4 regions of the Sphingobium sp. MI1205 genome follow, and region 1 is predicted to be linked to each of the others. Evidence: predicted binding sites of a transcription regulator. Region 1 holds the regulator's gene; each other region holds the start of a gene.
The links. Region 1 encodes LexA, which represses DNA repair genes until DNA is damaged. Its sites were predicted from a motif close to GTTCCNCNCTTGTTCT; they were not measured.

Region 2: the regulator LexA is predicted to act here: its motif matches at 3,439-3,454, upstream of K663_RS15430 (DNA recombination protein RmuC).
Region 3: the regulator LexA is predicted to act here: its motif matches at 4,016-4,031, upstream of uvrA (excinuclease ABC subunit UvrA).
Region 4: the regulator LexA is predicted to act here: its motif matches at 1,784-1,799, upstream of K663_RS07340 (ATP-dependent helicase).

The regions. Positions count from the first base shown of each region.
Region 1 is NZ_CP005188.1:2,202,332-2,208,054, forward strand. Features, by position in the region: gene trpD (anthranilate phosphoribosyltransferase) at 1-688, shown strand, start outside; gene trpC (indole-3-glycerol phosphate synthase TrpC) at 688-1,479, shown strand; gene moaC (cyclic pyranopterin monophosphate synthase MoaC) at 1,476-1,946, shown strand; gene K663_RS10690 (molybdopterin molybdotransferase MoeA) at 1,943-3,127, shown strand; gene K663_RS24645 (hypothetical protein) at 3,177-3,332, opposite strand; gene lexA (transcriptional repressor LexA) at 3,485-4,156, shown strand; gene K663_RS10705 (ComEC/Rec2 family competence protein) at 4,147-5,723, opposite strand, start outside.
Region 2 is NZ_CP005188.1:3,109,362-3,115,084, forward strand. Features, by position in the region: gene putA (trifunctional transcriptional regulator/proline dehydrogenase/L-glutamate gamma-semialdehyde dehydrogenase) at 1-3,238, opposite strand, end outside; gene K663_RS15430 (DNA recombination protein RmuC) at 3,470-4,903, shown strand; yybP-ykoY riboswitch at 5,005-5,131, shown strand; gene K663_RS15435 (TMEM165/GDT1 family protein) at 5,230-5,723, shown strand, end outside.
Region 3 is NZ_CP005188.1:2,362,568-2,368,290, reverse strand. Features, by position in the region: gene K663_RS23015 (DUF4062 domain-containing protein) at 7-981, opposite strand; gene uvrA (excinuclease ABC subunit UvrA) at 1,021-4,005, opposite strand; gene K663_RS11465 (hypothetical protein) at 4,310-4,570, shown strand; gene K663_RS11460 (hypothetical protein) at 4,666-4,914, shown strand; gene K663_RS11455 (winged helix-turn-helix domain-containing protein) at 4,937-5,296, shown strand; gene K663_RS11450 (hypothetical protein) at 5,449-5,723, shown strand, end outside.
Region 4 is NZ_CP005188.1:1,525,221-1,530,943, reverse strand. Features, by position in the region: gene K663_RS07355 (globin domain-containing protein) at 1-207, opposite strand, end outside; gene K663_RS07350 (RrF2 family transcriptional regulator) at 320-772, shown strand; gene K663_RS23245 (Fe-S oxidoreductase) at 769-1,239, opposite strand; gene K663_RS07345 (GFA family protein) at 1,370-1,765, opposite strand; gene K663_RS07340 (ATP-dependent helicase) at 1,868-4,144, shown strand; gene K663_RS07335 (hypothetical protein) at 4,159-4,413, opposite strand; tRNA gene K663_RS07330 (tRNA-Ala) at 4,660-4,735, opposite strand; tRNA gene K663_RS07325 (tRNA-Ala) at 4,928-5,003, opposite strand; gene K663_RS07320 (TIGR02300 family protein) at 5,093-5,428, opposite strand; gene aroA (3-phosphoshikimate 1-carboxyvinyltransferase) at 5,579-5,723, shown strand, end outside.

The DNA.
Region 1 (5,723 bases):
CGCCAAGCACGGCAATCGCGCCGCCTCGTCCAAGGCTGGGGCAGCGGATACGCTGGAAGCCCTTGGCCTCAACCTCGATCGCGCCGCCGAAACCGCCGAAGAAACCCTCGCCGATCTCGGCATCTGTTTCCTGTTCGCGCAAAAACATCACCCGGCGCTCAAGCGCTTCGGCCCTATCCGCAAGGCGATGGGCCAGCGGACCATCTTCAACCTGATGGGCCCGCTCGCCAATCCAGCAGGGGTCCGCCGCCAGCTCGTCGGTATCGCCCGCCCGGCCTATGTGCCGATCTATGCCGAAGCGATCGCCGACCTGGGCGTCGATCGCGCCATGATCGTCTCGGGCGATGAAGGGCTGGACGAGCTGTCCCTCGCAGGTGGCAATGACGTCGCCGAAGTCACCGCACAGGGCCTTGTCGCCATGCGTCGCATCACATCTGCCGACGCCGGGCTTCCCACCCAACCCGTCGAGGCGATCCGTGGCGGAGACCCGGCCCACAACGCCGCCGCGCTTCGCGCGCTGCTTCAGGGAGAGGAAGGCCCTTATCGCGATGCGGTGCTGCTCAACGCCGCCGCCGCTCTCCTGGTGGCTGACGCCGTTGCCGACCTTCGCGAAGGCGTCGAAGAAGCGGCCGAAACCATTGATCGCGGGCTTGCCAATGCGCTGCTCAATTGCTGGATTGCCTATTAATGACCAACAAGCTCATCGAAATCTGCGACACGAAGCGGGAGGAGGTAGCGCGCCGCAAGGCGGCGATCACCGTATCCAGCCTTCACGCGCGCGCCGCTGAACAGACGCCGCCGCGTGGCTTCCGCCAGGCGCTGGACAGCGCCGCCCGCTCAGGCTTCGGCCTCATCGCGGAAATCAAGAAGGCGAGCCCGTCCAAGGGGCTTATCCGGGAAAATTTCGACCCGCCTGCCCATGCGCAGGCCTATGCAGCAGCAGGCGCGGCATGCCTGTCGGTCCTGACCGACGAGCCCTATTTTCAGGGGCATGACGATTATTTGATGGCCGCCCGCTCTGCCTGCCCGCTGCCCGTGCTGCGCAAGGATTTCATGGTCGATCCGTGGCAGGTCCTGGAAAGCCGCTCGCTGGGCGCGGACGCCATCCTCATCATCGTTGCCGCCCTGGACGACGGCCAGATGGCGGAGATAGAGGACGCAGCGCTGGGCTTGGGCATGGACGCCCTTGTCGAAGTGCATGACGCCAGCGAACTTGAGCGCGCACTCAAGCTGCGCTCGCGCCTCATCGGCGTCAACAATCGCGACCTGCGTGACTTCAGCGTCGATTTCGCCCGCACTTACGAACTGGTGGGCCAAGCCCCGGAAGGCTGCACCTTCGTTGCCGAAAGCGGGCTTGGCAGCCATGCCGATCTGGTCGCCATGTCGGATCATGGTGTCCGCTGTTTCCTGGTCGGCGAAAGCCTGATGCGCCAGCCCGATGTCGAAGCCGCGACCCGCGCGCTTCTTACCGGCAAATGACCAATCTCACCCATCTTGACGAGGACGGCTCGGCCCGCATGGTTGATGTCTCGGCCAAGGCAGTGACGAGCCGGGAAGCGATCGCCACCGGCCATATCGCGATGAGTGCAGAAGCCGCCGCCGCCATCGCGCAAGGCCTGGTTAAAAAGGGAGACGTCCTCGCGGTCGCTCGTGTCGCGGCGATCATGGCCGCCAAGCGCACCGCCGACCTCATTCCCCTTTGTCATCCCATCGCGCTTAGCTCCGTCAGCATAGACTTCGACCTTGAACCCGCTGGCGTCACCGCAACCGCGACCGCCAGAACCGCCGGACAGACGGGTGTGGAGATGGAGGCACTCACCGCCACATCAGTTGCGCTCCTCACCATTTACGACATGGCCAAGGCGCTGGATAAGGGCATGACCATCGGCGGCGTTCGGCTGCTCGCCAAGTCGGGGGGCAAGTCGGGCGACTGGCGCGCGGCATGAGCCTGCTCCCGGTCGCCGAGGCACAGACGCGCCTGCTCGCGCTCGGCGGCCGACTTGCCGCCCAGGACGCGCCCGTCTCCGCCTGCGCAGGCCGCTGGCTCGCCCGCGATATCCACGCACTGCGCGATCAGCCCTGGGCCGACCTTTCCGCCATGGACGGCTACGCCATCCGCGCCGGTGAATGGCCCGGCCCCTGGCGCGTCACAGCCGAAAGCTCGGCGGGCGGCGGCCTCCCCCTGCCCCTGGCTCCTGGCGAAAGCGCCCGCATCTTCACGGGCGCGCCATTGCCGCCTTGCGCCGACACCGTGCTTATCCAGGAGGATGCCGACCTTGTGGAGGGCCTTCTCCATCCACGCGGCCCCGCCTTGTCGATCGGACGCAATGTCCGGCCAGCAGCCTCCGACTTTCAAAAGGGCCAGCCGCTTCTGGCCGCAGGCGCTGCTTTGGGCCCGGCGCAGGTAGCACTTGCCGTTCTGGGCGGTCACGGCAGCCTACCGGTGGGCGCCCGCCCTCGCGTGGCGCTGATCTCCACCGGCAATGAACTTGTGCCCCCGGGCGCCCCGACGCCACCCGGCCGCCTGCCTTCATCAAACGCGCCCATGCTTGGTGCGATGCTGGGTAGCTTGGGCTGCGACATTCTCAACATCGGCATCGTGCCTGACGATCTCGATCTGATGATCCAGGCTCTGGAGCAGGCCAGTCAGGCGGACATCATCGTCTCCACTGGTGGCGCATCGGTGGGCGATCATGATCTGGTTCGCCCCGCCTTCGCCGCCGCCGGAGGTAATCTCGATTTCTGGAAGATCCGCATGCGTCCGGGAAAGCCGCTGATGGCGGGGAAGCTGCGCGACGCCATTTTCCTCGGACTGCCCGGCAATCCAGTCTCCGCCTTCGTGACGGCGACCCTGTTTCTGCTACCCCTCGTCCGGCACATGGCGGGGGCGGCCGATCCACTGCCGCGCATCGCCAGCGCGACTTTGGCCGCGTCTCTGCCCGCTACCGGCGAGCGCGATGATTATCTCCGCGCCTTCCACACGAACGATGGGTTAATTGCGGTCATTTCGCAGGACAGCGCTGCGACCGCCGCCATGGCCCGGGCGGACAGCCTCATCGTGCGCGCCGCAGGCTCTGCTCCAGCGGCGGCTGGCGACCAGGTGACTGTCATTCCACTTCACGCATGAAAAAGGGGCCGCATGGCGGCCCCTCCCAGTTCGCAAACCGGACGCTGGTTCAGCGCTGTTGCTTGCCTTGATCGCTCTTGTTCTTCTGGGCGTCGCCCATCTGACCCTGGCGATTTTCCTGCTGCTGCTGACGGCCGGTCTGGCTCGAACGATCGCCACCTTGCTGACGGCGCTGGCTGCCGTCCTTGTCGTTCTGATTAGGCATGTTACTCTCCTATTCACCCTCTTTGGGAAGGCGGCGATAAAACGGCCGGGCGGCAGGTCCGTTCCTTTCGTTACGCTTGGCGTAAGCCTGCTTGACTTCCCCGTTTTCGTTTCCTAAGTGTTCTCCATCCGTTCCATGGAGGACAAGCAGGCATGCTGACGCCCAAGCAACAGGAATTGCTCAGCTTCATTCAAAACAGGCTGGAGGAAGGTGGCGTTTCACCATCTTTCGAGGAGATGAAGGAGGCGCTCGACCTGCGGTCCAAGTCCGGCATCCACCGGCTGATCAACGCACTGGAGGAACGCGGCTTTATTCGTCGCCTGCCTAATCGCGCGCGAGCGCTGGAGGTGCTGAAGCTGCCCGAAGCGATGCATCGTGCGCCCAAGGTCGTTGCCCAGCCAAAACCGCAGTTGGTCACAAGGCCGCCGATCGCCGCGAATGACGTGATTGAAATCCCGCTTCACGGCAGGATCGCAGCCGGCGTTCCGATAGAGGCGATGGAGGGACAGAATATGTTGTCCGTCCCCGCCGCACTGCTGGGCGCTGGCGATCATTATGCCCTCGAAGTCTCGGGCGACTCCATGATTGAGGCGGGTATTCTGGATGGCGACTTCGCCCTGATCCAAAAGACCGAGGTCGCGCGCGAAGGACAGATCGTCGTGGCCTTGATTGAGGATAGCGAAGCCACGCTCAAATATTTCCATCGAGAAGGGCAGAAGGTTCGGCTCGATCCAGCCAACAGCGCCTACGAGCCGCAAATCTATGACACGCGGCAAGTGCGCATTCAGGGCAAGCTGGCGGGATTGCTGCGCCGCTACAACTGATCGGAACGGCGGCGGCGCCATCGTTTTGTAGGTTGAGCAATCCAGGGGTGCGCGTCACCGGCAACTTTCGCGGCCCGCACCTTGCCCGCGTCCAGATCGATAGCGAGACCGCCTGTCCGCGCCAACAACCGCCGGTCGGCTTTCAACCAGCGTGGACGACACCATGACGGCAGGCGACGATCGGCAACGACGATATCCGCTCGGGCGCAGTCCCCTGCCAGCGTCGATTTCGGCACCAGGTCGCCGGTTCGCGTCACCAGCAACCGCCAAACCCGGCCGCCTGCCGAAAGGGCGACCATACAAAGATCTCTTGAGCAACTGGCTTCTGGCAAATCCGCCATCGCGGCAAGAGCGCCTTCATACCCTGCGCTTTCCGCCATCATGTCCCGCACATAATCGCCCGCCCGATCCCGCAGGATCGCCATGCCGCCGTCTGCGCTCCGCACCGCCACATGGCGGCCATCAGCGGTAACGAGAATCTCCGGTGGGGACGTTGTCACGATGATCACGATCCCGACCGCGACCGGCGCCAGTCCGATCCAACGCCAGCGACCTCGCCACAACAGGCAGCATAACCCACCCAACACAATCATGCCAAAGACAGCGTTGGGCACCACCGGCGCAGTAACGACCGCCCACGGGCTCGCCGCCACGGCATGCGCTATCCACAGCAATAGTTCGAGAGCTTGGCCGTTCAACCACCAGGCCGGAGCGCCCACACCGACGGCGTCCAGCAATAGCGCCAGCGCCTCCAGCGGCATGACGACGAAAGTGGTCAGGGGAATGGCGATCAGGTTCGCAAATGCGCCCATCATGCCCGCCTTGTGAAAATGGAACAGCGCGATGGGCGCAAGCGCCAGTTCCACCGCGAACCCGGAAAACAGCAAGATGGCAAGTGATCGCCCGAACTTGCGCAGCAGCCCCTCCTCCCGCGCCGCCGCAAATGCGCGAAACCGGGGATGTTCGCCCAACGCAACCAATGCGATCACCGCGCCGAAGCTCATCTGGAAGCTCGGCCCGGCAAGCGCCTCCGGCCACAAGAACAGCACGATCAGCGCGCCCGCAGCGATCAGGCGCAAAGTGATCGCCTCCCGGCCCAGGGCAAGCCCTCCCAGCACCAGCAGCGCCGCCACGCAGGACCGGACCGTCGGCACTTCCGCCCCCGTCAGCAATGTGTAGCCGACACCCGCCAGTGCGCCGCCGGCTGCTGCAATCAGCATCAGCGGCCAGCCGAGCGCCGCGCGACGACTCAACGCCATGACCCGCATCAGCAGGAAAATGACGGCCCCGATCAACGCAGTGACGTGCAGGCCGCTGATGGAAAGCAGATGGGCAAGGCCGCTGCGGCGCATCGCCTCTGCATCCTCTTCAGCTATGGCGCCCTGATCTCCGGTAGCCAAGGCGGCCGCAATGCCAGCCCCATCGCCGTCCACCTTTTGCAATATGTGGGCGAACAGACGGTTGCGCAGTGGCGGCGCTTCTTCCGACGCCCTCAGCACGGCGATCGGCTTGAGCGCACGACCAGTGGCCCCTATTCCCTGGAAATAGGCGCGGCGCGCGAAATCAT
Region 2 (5,723 bases), 910 kb from region 1:
TGCGCTCACCGACTGGCCCAGGCAGCTCTATCGTCTGGCTGAGCATCGATTGCGCCGCGCAGGTCCGGGCCCATGCGAGCACCGCAGTTTCGCCGCGCTGCGCCAGCCAATAGGTGAAGGCCGCCAGCGCCTCATCAACAGGCATCGATGTGCCCCCGCTGGCCGCTGGCGGTTCCCGGACCAGACGGGCCAGATAGAGAGGCCCGCCCGCCTTGGGGCCCGTGCCGGACAGTCCGCTTCCTCCGAATGGCTGGACGCCGACGACCGCGCCGATCATGTTGCGATTGATATAGAGATTGCCCGCCTTCACCCGCTGGGTCACATAGTCCATAGTCGCGTCGAGGCGGGTGTGCAGACCGAAGGTCAGCCCATATCCTGTCGCGTTGATCGCTTCGATCACATGTCCAAGCCGTTCGCGGTCGTAGCGGATAACATGAAGGACCGGGCCGAAAACCTCTCGCTCAAGATCGGCGATGCTGTCGATCTCAATGATCGTCGGTGGCACGAAGCTGCCCCGCCCGATGTCCGTCGGCATTGCATGCTGCTCGATACGCCGCCCCTTTGCGCGCATCGCATCGATATGCTTCTCGATGCTGGCCTTGGCCTCCATGGTAATGACCGGACCAATATCGACCGACAGGCGATCAGGTCGTCCGATGCTGAGTTCCTTCAGAGCCTCCTTCAACATTGAGAGGGTGCCATCGGCGATCTCGTCCTGCAGGCACAGGACGCGAAGTGCCGAACATCGCTGGCCAGCGCTGTCAAAGGCCGACGCGATCACATCGGCCACCACCTGTTCGGCGAGGGCGCTGCTGTCCACGATCATGGCATTTTGACCGCCCGTTTCCGCGATCAGCGGGATTGGGCGGCCATCGGGCGACAGACGCGTGGCAAGCTGTTTCTGGATCAGGCGCGCGACCTCTGTCGAGCCGGTGAAGATCACGCCCGCGATTTCCGCAGCCCCAACGAGCGCGGCCCCGATCTCGCCCGCGCCCGGCAGCAGCTGGAGCACATCGGCGGGGACGCCCGCGGCATGAAGGATGCGCACCGCCTCGGCGGCGATCAGCGGGGTTTCTTCCGCCGGTTTGGCAAGGACCGGATTACCGGCGACCAAAGCTGCAGCGATCTGGCCCGTGAAGATCGCAAGCGGGAAATTCCAGGGGCTGATGCAGACTATGGGGCCGATCGGCTGTTGCGTTGGCCCCAAAGTCGTTCGGGCCTGCGCCGCATAGTAGCGCAGGAAATCTATCGCCTCGCGGACCTCGGCGATCGCATTTGCCGCTGACTTGCCCGCCTCGCGGATGGCCAGCCCCATGAGATGAGGCATTTGCGCCTGCATGACATCGGCTGCCCGCTCCAGCATGGCGGCGCGGTCGGCAACCGGCGTAGCGGCCCAGGCTGCGGCGGCATGGGCGGCTATCCGGCAGGCGTCGCGCGCGTCCTGCTCCACGCAAAAGGCCACCATTCCCACCACATCGGTCGCATCCGCAGGATTGCACACTGGTCGTTCGCTGCGCACGATCCGGTGCCCGTAAATTTCGGGCCTGGCATGCCATTGCTTCGTCGCACTCTCTGTCAGGGCGCACGACAAATGCGCCAGCGCGTCCTCGTCGCTCAGGTCGATGCCCGCAGAGTTACGGCGATCAGCGTAGAGCGCCGACGGCAAGGCGATCTGGTCGTGCGGATGTCCCGGCCGGTCCATCGCGCGGACCTGCTCGACAGGATCCATGACGAGTTCGTCGATCGCGACGCTCGCATCAGCGACCCGGTTCACGAATGACGAATTGGCCCCGTTTTCAAGCAGGCGGCGGACAAGATAGGCCAGCAGCGTCTCATGCGTTCCGACCGGCGCGTAGATGCGACAGGGCCGATCGAGCTTCTCCTTTCCCACCACCTCGCCATAAAGCGGCTCGCCCATGCCGTGCAGGCATTGAAACTCATAGTCGCCGGCCGCGAAATTCGGGCCAGCGATGTGAAAAATGGTCGCCAGCGTCTGGGCGTTATGCGTCGCGAACTGTGGGAATATCGCGTCGGGGGCGGCCAACAGCTTTTTGGCGCAGGCTATATAGGCGACATCGGTATGGACCTTGCGCGTATAGACGGGAAAGTCGGCCAGCCCATCGACCTGTGTGCGCTTGATTTCGGTATCCCAGTAAGCGCCCTTTACGAGCCGCACCATGATCCGCCGGTTCGCGCGGCGCGCGAGATCGACGATCCAGTCGATCACAAAGGGGCATCGCTGGCCATAGGCCTGCACCGCGAAGCCGAGACCGTTCCAGCCCGACAGATCGGGATCGAGCGCCAGGCTTTCCAGCAGGTCCAGCGACAATTCGAGGCGGTCCGCCTCCTCCGCGTCGATATTGAAGCCGATATCATAGCGTTTCGCCAGCGCCGCCAGCGCCTTGACACGGGGCAGAAGTTCATCGGTCACGCGACCGGCCTGGGCGCGGCTGTATCGCGGGTGAAGGGCGGAGAGCTTGATGGAGACGCCGGGACCAAAATAAATACCGCGACCGGCCGATGCTTTGCCTATCGCATGAATGGCCTGCTCATAATCCCGATAATAGCGGACGGCGTCCGCGGCTGTCATCGCCGCCTCGCCCAGCATGTCGTAGCTATATGTGAAACCCTTCGCCTCCAGAGCGCGCGCGCGCTTCAACGCCTTGCCGATGGTCTCACCGGTGACGAACTGCTCCCCCATCAATCGCATGGCGATATCGACGGCGCGCCGGATCACGGGTTCCCCCGCCCGCGCAAGCAAATGCGAGAGTGCGGCGGCCAGCCCCCGGTCATTCACGCTGTCGAGCAGCTTGCCGGTGACGACCAGCCCCCAGGACGCCGCATTGACGAAAAGGGGCTTGCCGCTGCCCACATGCGACATCCAGTCGCCCTTTGCGATCTTGTCACGGATCAACGCGTCACGGGTCTGGTCGTCCGGAATGCGCAGCAGGGCCTCGGCCAGGCACATCAACGCCACGCCCTCCTGACTCGACAGGGCAAATTCCTGAACCAGGGTTTCGACGCCGCTGCGGGTCCGCTTTTCCCTGATCGACGAGACAAGCGCATATGCGGTGGTGCGGGCGTCCGACCGGACTTTGGGGGGTAAAGTCGCCAGATCCAGCAAGGGCTGGACGCATTCCGCTTCGGGTCGGCGATATGCCGCCGTAATCTCTTTGCGCAGCGGGGATGGTTTGCGCACGGGCGGCGCGAAGGCCGCGAAGGGCGGCGTTTGCGTCATCGCAAAAGGATCGCGCAGGGATCCGTCCACATGCGGTCAAGAAGCGTCTGCATACACACATATTCCTGTTCATCGCTGTTCAGACAAGTGCGATGATCTCTCCAGATCGCGCAAGGCCGGAGTTGCCGTCGCCAGCAAGGTCTTCGCGCGTCACTCGCCTGAACGCAACGAGGGTTGCGGGGACCGGGTCGGGCCGCTAGGTTCCCCTTTCGTTCCATAAGGGGGATCATCATGGACAGCCTGGCCGTCATCATAAGCCTTATCGCCCTGGTTGCGGGGTTGGGGCTTGGCTGGCTGTTGCGCGGCAAGGCGACGGCGTCGCTGGCCGCGGAAAAGGCGGAGCTTGCGGCGAGGCTTGGTCAGGCGGAGGCGCAGCGCAACGGCGCGCTACAGGAACTGGTCGTGGCGCAGGATCGCGCGGTCCAGGCGGGCGAGCTTGCGCGGCGGCTGGAGGAAGAGCGTAACGCGCGAGGGCTGGTCGAGCAGGAGATCGCCGCGCTGCGATCCGACACACAGGCGCGGGCCGAGGCGTTCGAGGCGCAGATCGCGGCGCTGAAGGACGCCAAGGAGCAGTTGTCGGCGCAGTTCAGCGAGATTGGCGGTAAGCTGCTGCATCAGGCGCAGAGCCATTTCCTGGAGCGGGCGGACCAGCGGCTGGCGCAGGCGCATGAAAAGAGCGAGGCGCAGCTGAAGCAATTGCTGCATCCGGTCAACGAGACGATTCAGCGCTACGACCAGAAGATCAGCCAGATCGAGCAGCAACGCACGGAAGCCTATGGCATCCTGCGCGGCGAGATAGAATCGATGAAGTCGGGGCAGGAGGCGGTGCGGGCCGAGGCGCAGCGGCTGGTCGATTCGCTGCGCCATGCGCCCAAGGCGCGCGGGCGCTGGGGCGAACAGCAGTTGCGCAATGTGCTGGAGACATGCGGGCTTTCCGAACATGTCGATTTCCGGACCGAGGTGAGCGTCGAGGGCGAGGATGGCCGGTTGCGGCCCGACGCCATATTGCGCGTGCCGGGCGGACGGGCGCTGGTGATCGACGCGAAGGTGTCGCTGAATTCCTATCAGGACGCCTACGGCGCGGATGGCGAGGATGAGCGCAAGCGCCTGCTCTCGGCCCACGCGGCGGCGATGCGGGCGCATGTCGATACGCTGGGGCGCAAGAGCTACGCCGACCAGTTTGAGGAAGCGCCCGATTATGTCATCATGTTCGTCCCGGGCGAGCATTTCCTGTCCGCCGCGCTGGAGCATGATCCGCAGCTGTGGGACCATGCGTTCGGCAAGCGTGTGCTGCTAGCGACGCCGACCAATCTGATCGCGATTGCCCGCACCGTCGCGGCGGTGTGGCGGCAGGAGAAGATGGCGGACGAAGCCAAGCGGATCGGCGCGCTGGGCAAGGAGCTTTATGAGCGGCTGGCGGGCGCGGCTGGATCGCTCAAGAAACTGGGCAACCGGCTAACGGGCGCGGTGAGCGACTATAACAGCTTCGTGGGCAGCTTCGAAGGCCGGGTGCTGGTGACAGGACGCAAGCTGCGCGACCTCAATATCGAAACGGGCGGGCGCGAACTGGACACGCTGGAGCCGGTGGACGCACTGGTCCGCGAGCCGGTTTCGGCCGAGGCCGTGCGCGCATTGCCCGAAACCATCGCCGACGCGGCGGAGTAGTGAGCGGGCCGGGCATGGCCCACCCCCGCAGCTTCCGCGCGCCATGCTCGTTGCAACGGGGCGGTTACCCAATTGCCTCCGCGCGCAATATTCCCTAAACGCGCCCTGTCATCTGGGGAGTAGCCAGCCATTCGAGCGATCGAATGGGCCGCATGTCAACATATTTGGCCGAGAGGCCATGGCATGCGGGATGCGGGGACGTCGGGCAAGCGCCCGGACCACCGCATCGGGCGAGACCAATGGCATCGGCTTTTCCCTGTCCGGCCGGGCGGGAGGAGGCGATGGCATTGCGTCTTCAACCCTTCGCCCGGCCCCGGATATTATTTATGGACGCTCTCCTCACCTCCACTACGCTGGTCGCGCTCGCCGAAATGGGCGACAAGACCCAATTGCTCGCCATGCTGCTCGCCACCCGCTTTCGAAAGCCGGTGCCGATCATCATGGGCATATTGTTCGCGACGCTGGCCAATCATTTCCTGGCGGCGCTGGTCGGTCGTTCCATCGCCGATATCCTGACCCAGGACTGGTTCCGCTACGCCGTCGCCGCCAGCTTCATCGCCATGGCCGCCTGGACGCTGATCCCCGACGAGATTGACGAGGATGAACCGCTGAAAGCGCCGTCGAAGGCAGGCGTATTCCTCACCACGCTGATCGCCTTCTTCCTGGTGGAGATGGGGGACAAGACGCAGGTCGCGACCGTGGCGCTTGGCGCGCAGTTCGAAAATGTCTTTGCGGTGACGGCGGGCACCACATTGGGCATGATGATCGCCAACGTCCCGGCGGTGATTTTTGGCGAGGCGCTGGCGAAGAAAGTGCCGAT
Region 3 (5,723 bases), 160 kb from region 1:
AAGCTTTCAGAACGGAACCTCGTCGTCGAGATCTGGTGCCTTTATCAAGCGAATGCTGTATTTAATCCAGTCTTCATTCCACTGATCTGATCTGATAACCCGTAATTGCTGATCATCATCAAAAAGTGACTTGTGCACCTGAACTGTGGCGACACTTTTTCCTTTATTCCATTTGTTATTTATCCATTCGTAGTATTCATCATCAACTTCAAATTCATCTATTTTAAAGGATCGAGCATCTAACCAAGAATCTAGCTCCGGTTTATTCGTGAAAAACACCCTATAAGGGATTTTCATTTTTTCCTTGAGAGATGAAAATATCGGATGGGAAGTTAACAGGATATCTTGAACGATAGCCGCGCCTTCCTTCTTTTCTTTCGCTAAGCCTTCCGAAAGCTTTCTTGAAATTTCGAGAGATTGCTTCAAATCCCTCACGAGGTTGAATGAAGGTTGATTGGCTGACTCCAAAAGAAGCCTTTGAAACAATCCGGCCCATTGCTCTTTTAAGAGAGAGATTATCTCATGAGATGTGTCAAATGGCATGACGGCATTATTTGATGGAAGAGAGTATACTTCAGAGATAAATTCAAATATTTTTTTATCATCAACAGATTGCCATTCAACATCCCTGTCGCGATTGGCCCCATAAGTGCGATATTCATTGAACACATCACGTTCTATAAAAATATAAACTTGCTTATTTATCTCAAATGCGGTTTTGAGTTCAATCTGGGAAATGCTGTGAGTGCCCCGATAAGAGGCAGTGCCAATTTTCCCTCCTATGATCGAAATCAAAATATCGCAGTTTTCGATCTCTTTATGGCAATATTCTTCCGGCGAGCTGTCTCGCCCATATGGAACCTGGCCACGTTCAAAAAGTATGGGATCATAACCTTGGTCTTTGATGAAGTGCTCTAGGTCTGTCCGAACACTCTTCAAATCGTAATAGGTTGAACTTATAAATACCCTTGGCTTGGCCATAATGCGCCCCCTCGCAATATTGGTGTCTGGAAAGATTAACTACTCCGCCGCAACGGCCTCCAATCCCAACAACGGCGCCAAATACCGCCCGGTAAAACTCCGGGCGTTCTTCGCCACCTTTTCCGGCGTGCCTTCTGCGACGACTTCGCCACCCTTGACGCCGCCCTCCGGTCCCATGTCGATGATCCAGTCGGCGGTCTTGATGACATCCAGATTATGTTCGATCACGACCACGCTGTTGCCCTGTTCGACCAGGGCGTGGAGGACTTCGAGCAGTTTGCGGACATCCTCGAAATGCAGGCCGGTGGTGGGCTCGTCCAATATGTAGAGGGTCTGGCCGGTGGCGCGGCGGGAGAGTTCCTTGGCGAGTTTAACGCGCTGGGCTTCGCCGCCGGACAGGGTGGTGGCTTGCTGGCCGACCTTGATATAGCCAAGGCCCACTTCGGCGAGCATGGCCATCTTGTCGCGGATGGGGGGGACGGCCTTGAAGAATTCGACCGCGTCCTCGACCGTCATGTCGAGCACGTCGGCGATGCTGTGGCCCTTGAACTTCACCTCCAGCGTTTCGCGATTGTAGCGCGCGCCGTGGCAGACGTCGCAGGTGACATAGACGTCGGGGAGGAAGTGCATCTCAATCTTGAGCAGGCCGTCGCCGGTGCAGGCTTCGCAGCGGCCGCCCTTTACGTTGAAGCTGAAGCGGCCGGGTTTGTAGCCGCGCGCCTGTGCTTCGGGGAGGCCGGCGAACCAGTCGCGGATGTTGGTGAAGGCGCCGGTATAGGTCGCCGGGTTGGAGCGGGGGGTGCGGCCGATGGGCGACTGGTCGATGTCGATCACCTTGTCGCAATGTTCAAGGCCGGTGATCTTGTCATGCGGCCCCGCGACGATCCGCGCGCCGTTCAGGGTGCGGGCTGACGCGGCGTAGAGGGTGTCGATGGTGAAGCTGGACTTGCCCGAACCCGATACGCCGGTGATGCAGGTGAAGGTGCCGAGCGGGATGCTGGCCGTGACGCCTTGCAGATTGTTGGCGCGGGCGTTGTGGACGGTGAGCTTCTTGCCATTGCCCTTGCGGCGTTTTGCGGGGACTTCGATGCGGCGGGTGCCGTTGAGGTAATCGGCGGTCAGGCTGTCGCGGTGGGCGAGCAGTTCGTTGAGGGAGCCTTGCGCGACGATGGTGCCGCCATGGACGCCCGCGCCCGGCCCCATGTCGACGATATAGTCGGCGGTGCGGATTGCGTCTTCATCATGTTCCACGACGATGACGGTGTTGCCGAGGTCGCGCAGGCGCTTCAAGGTGATGAGCAGTCGGTCGTTGTCGCGTTGGTGCAGGCCGATGCTGGGTTCGTCGAGGACGTAGAGGACGCCCGACAGGCCGCTGCCGATCTGGGACGCGAGGCGGATACGCTGGGACTCGCCGCCCGACAGGGTGCCGCTGGTGCGGTCGAGGTTCAGATAGTCGAGGCCGACATTGTTGAGGAAGCCGAGGCGCTCGACAATTTCCTTGAGGATGGCCTTGGCGATCTGGTTCTGCTGGTCGGTGAGATGGTCGGGGAGCGACTGGAAGAAGGTGAGCGCGTCCACCACCGAGCGGCGGGTGGACATGGAGATGTCTTCGCCCGCGATCTTGACCGCGCGGGCTTCGGGTTTGAGGCGGGCGCCGTGGCAGGTCTCGCACGGCATGGCGGTTTGGTACTTGGACAGTTCCTCGCGCATCCAGGCGGATTCGGTCTGGAGCATGCGGCGGTTGAGGTTGCCGATGACGCCTTCGAAGGGCTTTTTGACCTCATAGGACTTCTTGCCGTCGACGAAGCGCAGGGTGACCGGCTTGCCCCCGGTGCCGTGGAGAATGATGAGCTTTACCTCTGGCGGCAGGTCGATCCAGGGGGTGTCGAGGGCGAAGCCGAACTCCTTGGCGAGGGAGCCGAGGACTTGCATATAATAGGGGCTGGGCGGGTTGGATTTGGCCCAGGGGACGATGGCGCCCTTTTTGAGCGTCAGATGCTCGTTGGGGACGACCAGTTCGGGGTCGAATTCCTGCCGTTCGCCAAGGCCGTCGCAGGCCGGGCAGGCGCCTTGCGGGGCGTTGAAGGAGAAGAGGCGCGGTTCGATCTCGGGGATGGTGAAGCCGCTGACGGGGCAGGCGAATTTTTCGCTGAAGACGATGCGGTTGGCGGGGACTTCCGCGCCTTTCATCTTGCCCTTTTCCGTCACCCCAGCGGAAGCTGGGGTCTCGGACGTTGGCGCGCTGCCGCCTGAGATCCCAGCTTCCGCTGGGATGACGGATTGGGCGAGGGCGGCTACGGTCGTGTCGGCCAGGTCGATATAAGCGAGGCCGTCGGCGAGTTTCAGCGCCTGTTCGAAACTGTCGGCTAAGCGGGTGGACATGTCGGGGTCCACGGCGAGGCGGTCGACGACGACTTCGATGTCATGCTTGTATTTCTTGTCGAGGGCGGGGGCTTCTTCGATCAGGTACATTTCGCCGTCGATGCGGACGCGGGTGTAGCCCGCCTTCTGCCATTCCAGCAGTTCCTTCTTATATTCGCCCTTGCGGCCACGAACGACGGGGGCGAGCAGGTAAAAGCGGGTGCCTTCTGGCAGCTGGAGGACGCGGTCGACCATCTGGCTGACGGTCTGGGCGCTGATCGGCTCCCCGGTCGCGGGGGAGTAGGGGACGCCGACCCGCGCCCAGAGCAGGCGCATATAGTCGTAGATTTCGGTGACGGTCGCGACCGTGGAACGCGGGTTGCGGCTGGTCGTCTTCTGCTCGATCGAGATGGCGGGGGAGAGGCCGTCAATATGTTCGACGTCCGGCTTCTGCATCATCTCCAGGAACTGGCGGGCGTAGGCGGAGAGGGACTCCACATAGCGGCGCTGCCCCTCGGCATAGATGGTGTCGAAGGCGAGAGAGGATTTGCCCGAGCCGGAAAGGCCGGTGATGACGATCAGGCTGTCGCGGGGGAGGTCGACGTCCACGCCCTTGAGATTGTGTTCGCGCGCGCCGCGCACGGAAATGGTGGTCAGACTCATGGGCCGTGTTGTTCCAGATTTGTTCTTTGGGGGCAAGCGTATCGCGCGGATATGGGCGCGCGCATCGCGGCTCGCAAGCGGGGCGGGGATGTCGAATAGTCAAGCACTGTTAGCCGAATGAGCGTATAGTGTGACGGAAGCGCTGCATCGGCGGCGTCACATGTTCAAGAGATCCCGGAGAGCCCGACAGCATCCTGGATACGCCCCCGGCCATCCCTTGCGCCGGGGGCGTTCTTGTTTCCATGCCGAAACCTGGACTGCGGAACCGCCCATCGGCGCTGGCCGTTGATCGGGGGAGGCGCGCATGCAGGTCGCGCCGCAGGAGAATATGATGAACGAGAAAACCGATGTCCGGCCCAACAGCCGCGAAGAAGCGCATGACCATCGCCCCACCGACGCGCAGGATCATGCCGTGACCAAGGAAGAAAAGCTGGACGAAGGATTGATGGACAGCATGGACGCATCCGATCCACCGTCAGTGACCGCACCGGGCGATCATGGCGATCCTGTGCCTTCTTCCGGCTTTCATGAGGATGAGGAAGAAGAGGACGAAGCCAAGCGATAGACGGCGCTGATAATGGTGATATGATCAGCATTCGAGGCGAACCGTATCGGCGGATGGCCGGGCGGTTCGCATCACCGGCGAGAGGAGCCTTGTTGATGCCGACTTCCACTACCCCCGCGATCGAACGCATTGCCCGCGTGCTGGCCGGGCGCCAGCTGAGCATGAATGGCGAGGGTAGCGATCCGCACGCGTCGGGAGCCGTGGACGCAAGCTGGCCCGATCATGTCGATGACGCCTATGCGATCCTGCACACATTACGCGAACCGGACGAGCAGATGGCCCAGGCGGGCGATGTCGCGACGTGGCGCAAGATGATCGGCGCTGTGCTGGAGCGGCGGCCGTAGAGCGTGAACGCGTAGTCAGCGCATGAGCGGGCCGAGACTGAAGATAAAGACCCAGATCTATTGCGGTGACGAGATCGCGATGGGGCCGGGGAAGGCCGACCTGTTGGACGCCATCGCCAGCGAGGGTTCGATTTCCGCGGCGGGGCGCAAGCTGAAGATGAGCTATCGGCGATGCTGGATGCTGGTGGATGTGATGAACCGCTGTTGGGCCGGTCCTTTGGTGGCGACTTCGAGCGAGGGCGCGCTGGTGACCGAACTGGGGCAGCAGGTTCTGGCCCAGTATCGCGGACTGCAGATGGCCACCGCCAGCGCGGCGGGCCAGACGCACTGGCCCGATCTTGCACAACAGGTGAGGGGAGAGCCGCTGCCGCCGCGTTCCTGACTATTCCATTCGGCGCATTCACAAAATTTACATGTTGCACTGCACAACGAAACATGATTCCTTGTAACTGTCGACGCGGTCAGCGCTTAATCTTACAGTAACCATGAAGGGCGCATGATCTGTCGATCGACTTGAAGTCGGAGGGCAAGAGCATGGGCACCAATGCAAGACCGGCTGACGGGGCCATTACACTGGCTGAATTGCGTGAATTCGCCAGTTTCCCGTCTGCCACGCAGCGCTATATCCGCCGCTCGCTGGATATCGGCCTCCACCGCCGCGACGCCATGAAGCTGTGGTCGCGCGACATGGTGGAGGAAGCGAGCATCCGCGCGCAGGCCCGCATCTACGGGCGCATCGACGAGATAAAGGCACGCGTGCCCGACGACAGCGGCCTTGACCAGATGGAGCCGTTCATGGCCCCGCTGGT
Region 4 (5,723 bases), 680 kb from region 1:
GATATTCTCCGCATAGCCAAGGATCGCCGCCGCCAACCGCTTGGGCTGCTCGCCGCTTTCCTGCGCGGCCTGGTCAAACATGTCCTTGATCGACGCATCCTGGAACAGCCGGGCATACATGGCCGTGGTGATCTCCACCCCATGGCTGCGCAGGGCGGGCGCTGTGGCTTTGACGATCGCGATGGTTTCCGCAGTAAGCTGGCTCATGGAATGCACCCCTTTTTGAGACTCGATAAAGGTGCATTTACGTTGCATCTTTTAATATGTAAATAGGATACATGTTTTATTTCACAAGCACGTTCTTCTAACGCATTCATCCATGCAATTGACCCGCCACACCGACTACGCCCTTCGCGTCCTCATTCACCTCGCGGTGTCACCCACTGGCCGCGCAACCATCGCCGACATAGCCGATGCCTATACGCTATCGCGCAACCATCTGATGAAGGTCGTCCACCACCTCGGCCAAGGTAATTTCATCATAACCCAGCGCGGGCGGGGCGGCGGCTTCAGCCTCGCTCGCCCGCCCGAACAGATCATGCTGGGCGAAGTGATCCGCCACACCGAAACGGATATGAACCTGGCCGATTGTGGCAGGTGCGCCCTTCGTCCCGCCTGCGGTCTGTCAGGCATATTGAGGGCTGCGACCAATGCTTTCCTTGCCGTACTCGATCAACATAGTCTCGCCGACGCCGCACGCGACAAGGCCGGGCTCGCAGCACTGATCGCTGCCTTGCCCGGCCCCGCCGCGTCAATCAGCGACGGCTGTTAGCGGCCCCTCTTGGCCCGTCGCGCTTCTCCCGGATTGATGCAACTATCCTGCACAGTCCGGCTGCATAACGGATAATCCTTCGCCGCCGCAGGTGGGGGCGGGGTCATATTCCCGCCCACGGTGACGGGATTGGCAGAACTGCCCACAGGCGCTGCCGGGTCAGTGGGAGCGCCCGCCGGAGCAGGAACCATGCCGGTTTCGTCCGGCACAGCGCCCGTCGGTTGACCGGCGTTGGGATCCGCTGGCGTGGCCGGCGTCGCAGGAGTTGCGGGCGTCGCCGCTTCACCCGTCATCCCAGGTGTTGCAGGCGTAGCCGGGGTTGCTGGAACAGCCGGATCATTGGGCGGCACCGAGCCAGTTTCGGGGGGCTGGGCCGCACTGTTCGGCACACCCTGAGCGATCGCAATGCCAGTAGCGCCTGTACCCAAGGCCAGCATGGCCGCACCTGCAAGCATGATCGATTTCATCGGGTTATCCTTTCCTGTTCTTCACCCCGTTCTGCCTTTTGGCTTGGCAAGAACCGGGCCAGTAATGCAGGCGTTCCGATACTGGCGACGAACCGTTGCGTACCCGCCGCCAAGCGACCAGCCCATGCCCTTACTGGTCGGGATATCGATCGGGCCGGGGCAGTTCTTGCATTCTGCCCATCCACGGTGCCGCCTCCGCCCACTGGATGTGGATTGCGGGAGGAAATACCGACTGATCGTCCAGGGTGGCCGTTTGAATATCGACCATTCCGGGAAAGCTGATGGCATTGCGATAGAATAGCCCTGTGCCGCAGGTCGCGCAGAAATGCCGGGTAGCATTCGGCGAGGATCGGTAGGCCTTGGCCTCACCGGTCATCTTGACGTCATCCTCGGAGAAAAGCGCCCATCCCACCATCGGCGCACCAGCGCTTCGGCGGCAATCCGAACAATGGCATAGCACGCTGTACACCGGCTCACCCCGCACCTCATAACGGATCGCTCCACATTGACACCGCCCAGTCGCCATGGCCTTTCTCCTTGCATGATTCCCCTTTTGTTCTCATAGAAGAGGCTGCGCTTCAAGGGTATCGCTCTTGCTCCCTCCTTCCCCGCTCCCTAGTTGTTGACCATGACCCTGCCCGCTCCTTCGCCGAACGATCCCGACTATCTCAAGGGTCTCAACGCCCCGCAGAGAGAGGCGGTGCTGACGACCGAAGGCCCGGTACTGGTGCTCGCGGGCGCAGGCACAGGCAAGACGGCTGCGCTCACAGCTCGCCTTGCCCATCTTATTGCCACCCGCCGTGCCTACCCTTCCGAAATGCTCGCCGTCACATTCACCAACAAGGCCGCGCGCGAGATGCGTGAGCGGGTCGGCCGGATGATCGGACCAGCGGTTGAGGGCATGCCATGGCTCGGAACCTTTCACGCCATCGCGGCCAAGATGCTACGCCGTCATGCCGAACTGGTTGGACTGCAATCCAATTTCACCATCCTCGATACCGACGATCAGCTTCGATTGATGAAGCAGTTGATCCAGGCCGAAGGGATTGACGAGAAGCGCTGGCCCGCGCGCCAGCTTGGCGGCCTGATCGACCAATGGAAGAATAAAGGGCTGACACCAGACGAGATCGGTGCGGGAGAAAGCGAAGCCTATGCCAACGGACGCGGCCAGAAACTGTATGCCGCCTATCAGGCGCGGCTGCGTGACGTAAATGCCTGCGACTTCGGCGACCTCCTGCTCCATGTCCTGACCATATTGAAGCGTCATCGCGATGTGTTGGAAAGCTACCAGCAGCGCTTTCGCTACGTCATGGTGGACGAATATCAGGATACCAACAGCAGCCAATATCTCTGGCTCCGCCTGCTCGCTCAACAGCGCAAGAATATCTGCTGCGTAGGCGATGACGATCAATCCATCTACTCTTGGCGCGGCGCCGAAGTCGCTAACATCCTGCGCTTTGAAAAGGATTTTCCGGGCGCGAAGATTGTCCGTTTGGAACAGAATTACCGTTCGACTCCGCACATCCTTGGCGCGGCTTCAGGGGTCATCGCCGAAAATGGCAACCGCCTGGGCAAGACGCTCTGGACCGATATCGACGTTGGCGAGAAGGTGCGCGTCATCGGCGTATGGGATGGGCCAGAAGAGGCACGCCGGGTCGGCGACGAAATAGAGACCATTCAGCGGTCTGGACAATCCCTGGAAGAGATCGCGATCCTTGTCCGGGCACAGCACCAGACACGCGAGTTCGAAGACCGATTCATCCAGATCGGGCTGCCTTACCGGATCGTTGGCGGATTCCGTTTCTATGAGCGCGCCGAGATCCGCGACGCCCTCGCCTATCTTCGCCTCGTCAACCAACCTGCAGACGACCTTGCTTTCGAGCGGATCGTCAACGTCCCCAAAAGAGGACTGGGTGGCAAGGCCGTTGAAAAGCTCCACCGCCTTGCACGCGCCGAGGGTATTCCGCTTGCGCTCGCGGCTGCCCGTATCCTCGACACAGACGAAATGACCCCGCAGGCGCGCCGCAGCCTTGGCGCGTTCATCGGCGACCTTGCCCGCTGGCGCGATCGCGCGGCTCAATTGCCCCATGCGGAACTGGCCCGCCAGATACTGGATGAAAGCGGCTACACCGCAATGCTTCAAGCGGAGCGCACCGCCGAAAGCGCGGGTCGGCTGGAAAATCTCAATGAACTGACCCGCGCCATGGAGGAATATGAAACGCTCGGCGCTTTCCTGGAACATGTGTCGCTGGTTATGGACAATGACGCTCAGGCCGAGGAGCGCAAGGTCACGATCATGACCATCCATGCTGCAAAGGGGCTGGAGTTCGACAATGTTTTTCTCGCCGGTTGGGAAGAGGGCATTTTTCCGTCCCAGCGTGCCCTTGACGAAGGCGGCCTCAACAGCCTCGAGGAAGAACGCCGTCTGGCCTATGTCGCAATCACGCGGGCGCGCAGACTGTGCGTCATTCTTCATGCCGCCAACCGCCGGATTTATGGGCAGTGGACAAGCTCCATCCCATCGAGATTCGTTGGCGAATTGCCACCAGAACATGTCGAGGAAGAAAGCAGCATGTCCGGGGGCGCTTCGCTCTGGCGCGCCAACTGGTCGGAGCGCGCGGACCCCTTCGCCAATGTCCACCGCGGCACGGGGCGCGGCCCGGGCTGGCAGCGCGCACAACAAGGTGGCCAGTTTACGCGGGAGCCGGTCCGGATCGTCGAGGCCCGCGCCTCAGCCGTCTCTCTGGGCAACAAGGGGCGCGATGACATGAGCGTCGGCCTGCGCATCTTCCACCAGAAATTCGGCTATGGCATCGTGGCGGAGATCGAAGGCAACAAGCTGGAGATCGACTTTGAAACCGCGGGACGTAAGCGGGTGATGGACAGTTTCGTCCAACCTGCGTGAGCGCCCACTGAGCGTCAGTTTTCAACCGGTCCATTCGTATCGATTATCGGGGTCGTCAGGGTCTGGACGTTATCGGGCTTTTTCACCCGGCGCGGTCCGATTTCCCTCTTAATGTCACCACCGCCACCGCCGCCTGAAGATGCGGCAATGGCGTCGGACAAAAGGGATGTGGACAGCATGATCGTGATCGCGGGCGGAACAGTCACGGCAAAGCGCCCGCATGATTGCAGAAAGCGGCGTCGGTCATCGGTGGTGGCTTTTTCGGCCATCGCTATTTCCCCTTTGGCTGAGGAAACGGAGATAGCATCTTTGACCGCCAGTCGCGCTCATTCTGAAGGTTTATTCCTATCGGCATAGGGCCGATGGCAGTCACTCTCGCTGCGACAATGACATCAATTCGGTCACCGCGCCGGATGCTCTATATGAAAACTTCGATAGCTACATGCTGCCCGCTAGACCGACGGATCATAGTGAAAGCCAGAGTGATGTGTTGTCAGTGGCTTCCGAGCGGAGCTTGGTGGAGCCTAGCGGGATCGAACCGCTGACCTCCTGCATGCCATGCAGGCGCTCTCCCAGCTGAGCTAAGGCCCCATCGTAGCGCGGCATGATACCGCATCCCAATGGATCAGGCCATGATCGGTAAGACCGTCGGCCATATGTCTGGACTTCCCTCGCATGCTCGGAACTTCTGGCAGGGCTGTTAAAGACCCGACCCGCTTCCTCACTTGAACTCGGGTGTTTTTCGGAAAAATGCCCTCTCGGCCATCATCTCATCCGAAAAACTGGTGGAGCCTAGCGGGATCGAACCGCTGACCTCCTGCATGCCATGCAGGCGCTCTCCCAGCTGAGCTAAGGCCCCATTTCCAGTGTCGGCGCCGTTTGGGTCCGGCCACCGTGGAGGTCGCTGCCATTAGGTGGCAGCTCCCTCCTTGGCAAGCAGAAAATTACTTAATTGTCGTCGTCGCCATCGTTGCCGCCAGCATCGACACCCAGGTCGTCATCGCCGCCCAGATCGACGTCATTGTCCGGCGAATCTCCGTCGTCATCGACGTCCAGATCCAGGTCCAGATCGTCGTCTGCCGTCTCCAGTTCGCCGTCGGCAGTCTCGATGACCTTCTTGGGCGCTTCCTCATAAGGCAGCGGCTGCTTCGACTTCAAAACAGGCTCAGGTTCCCAGGCCGTTCCGCAGTTGATGCAGGTTACCGGGTCATCCTTGCCCAGGTCATAGAAGCGCGTCGCACATTTTGGGCAGCTACGCTTCGTGCCCCATTCAGCCTTGACCATGTCCGGCCTTGTCCTTCTAACGAGTGCTCTAACAGAAATCACGCGGCACGACTATGTCGCCCGCGAAGCGACGCGCGCCTTGCCATAGCGGAACCGCGCTGTCAAAAGCCGGGCGCAATTTTTCAGTTCCCCGACAACGGATCCCCCCCCGTGACATCTTCTTCCGATCAACCCATTCCGATAACCTTCTCCAGCGCCCCTTCCCTATCGGGAAGCATCAAGGTGCCGGGCGACAAGAGCATTTCGCATCGATCGCTCATGCTCTCGGCGCTTGCGGTGGGGGAAAGCCGGGTGG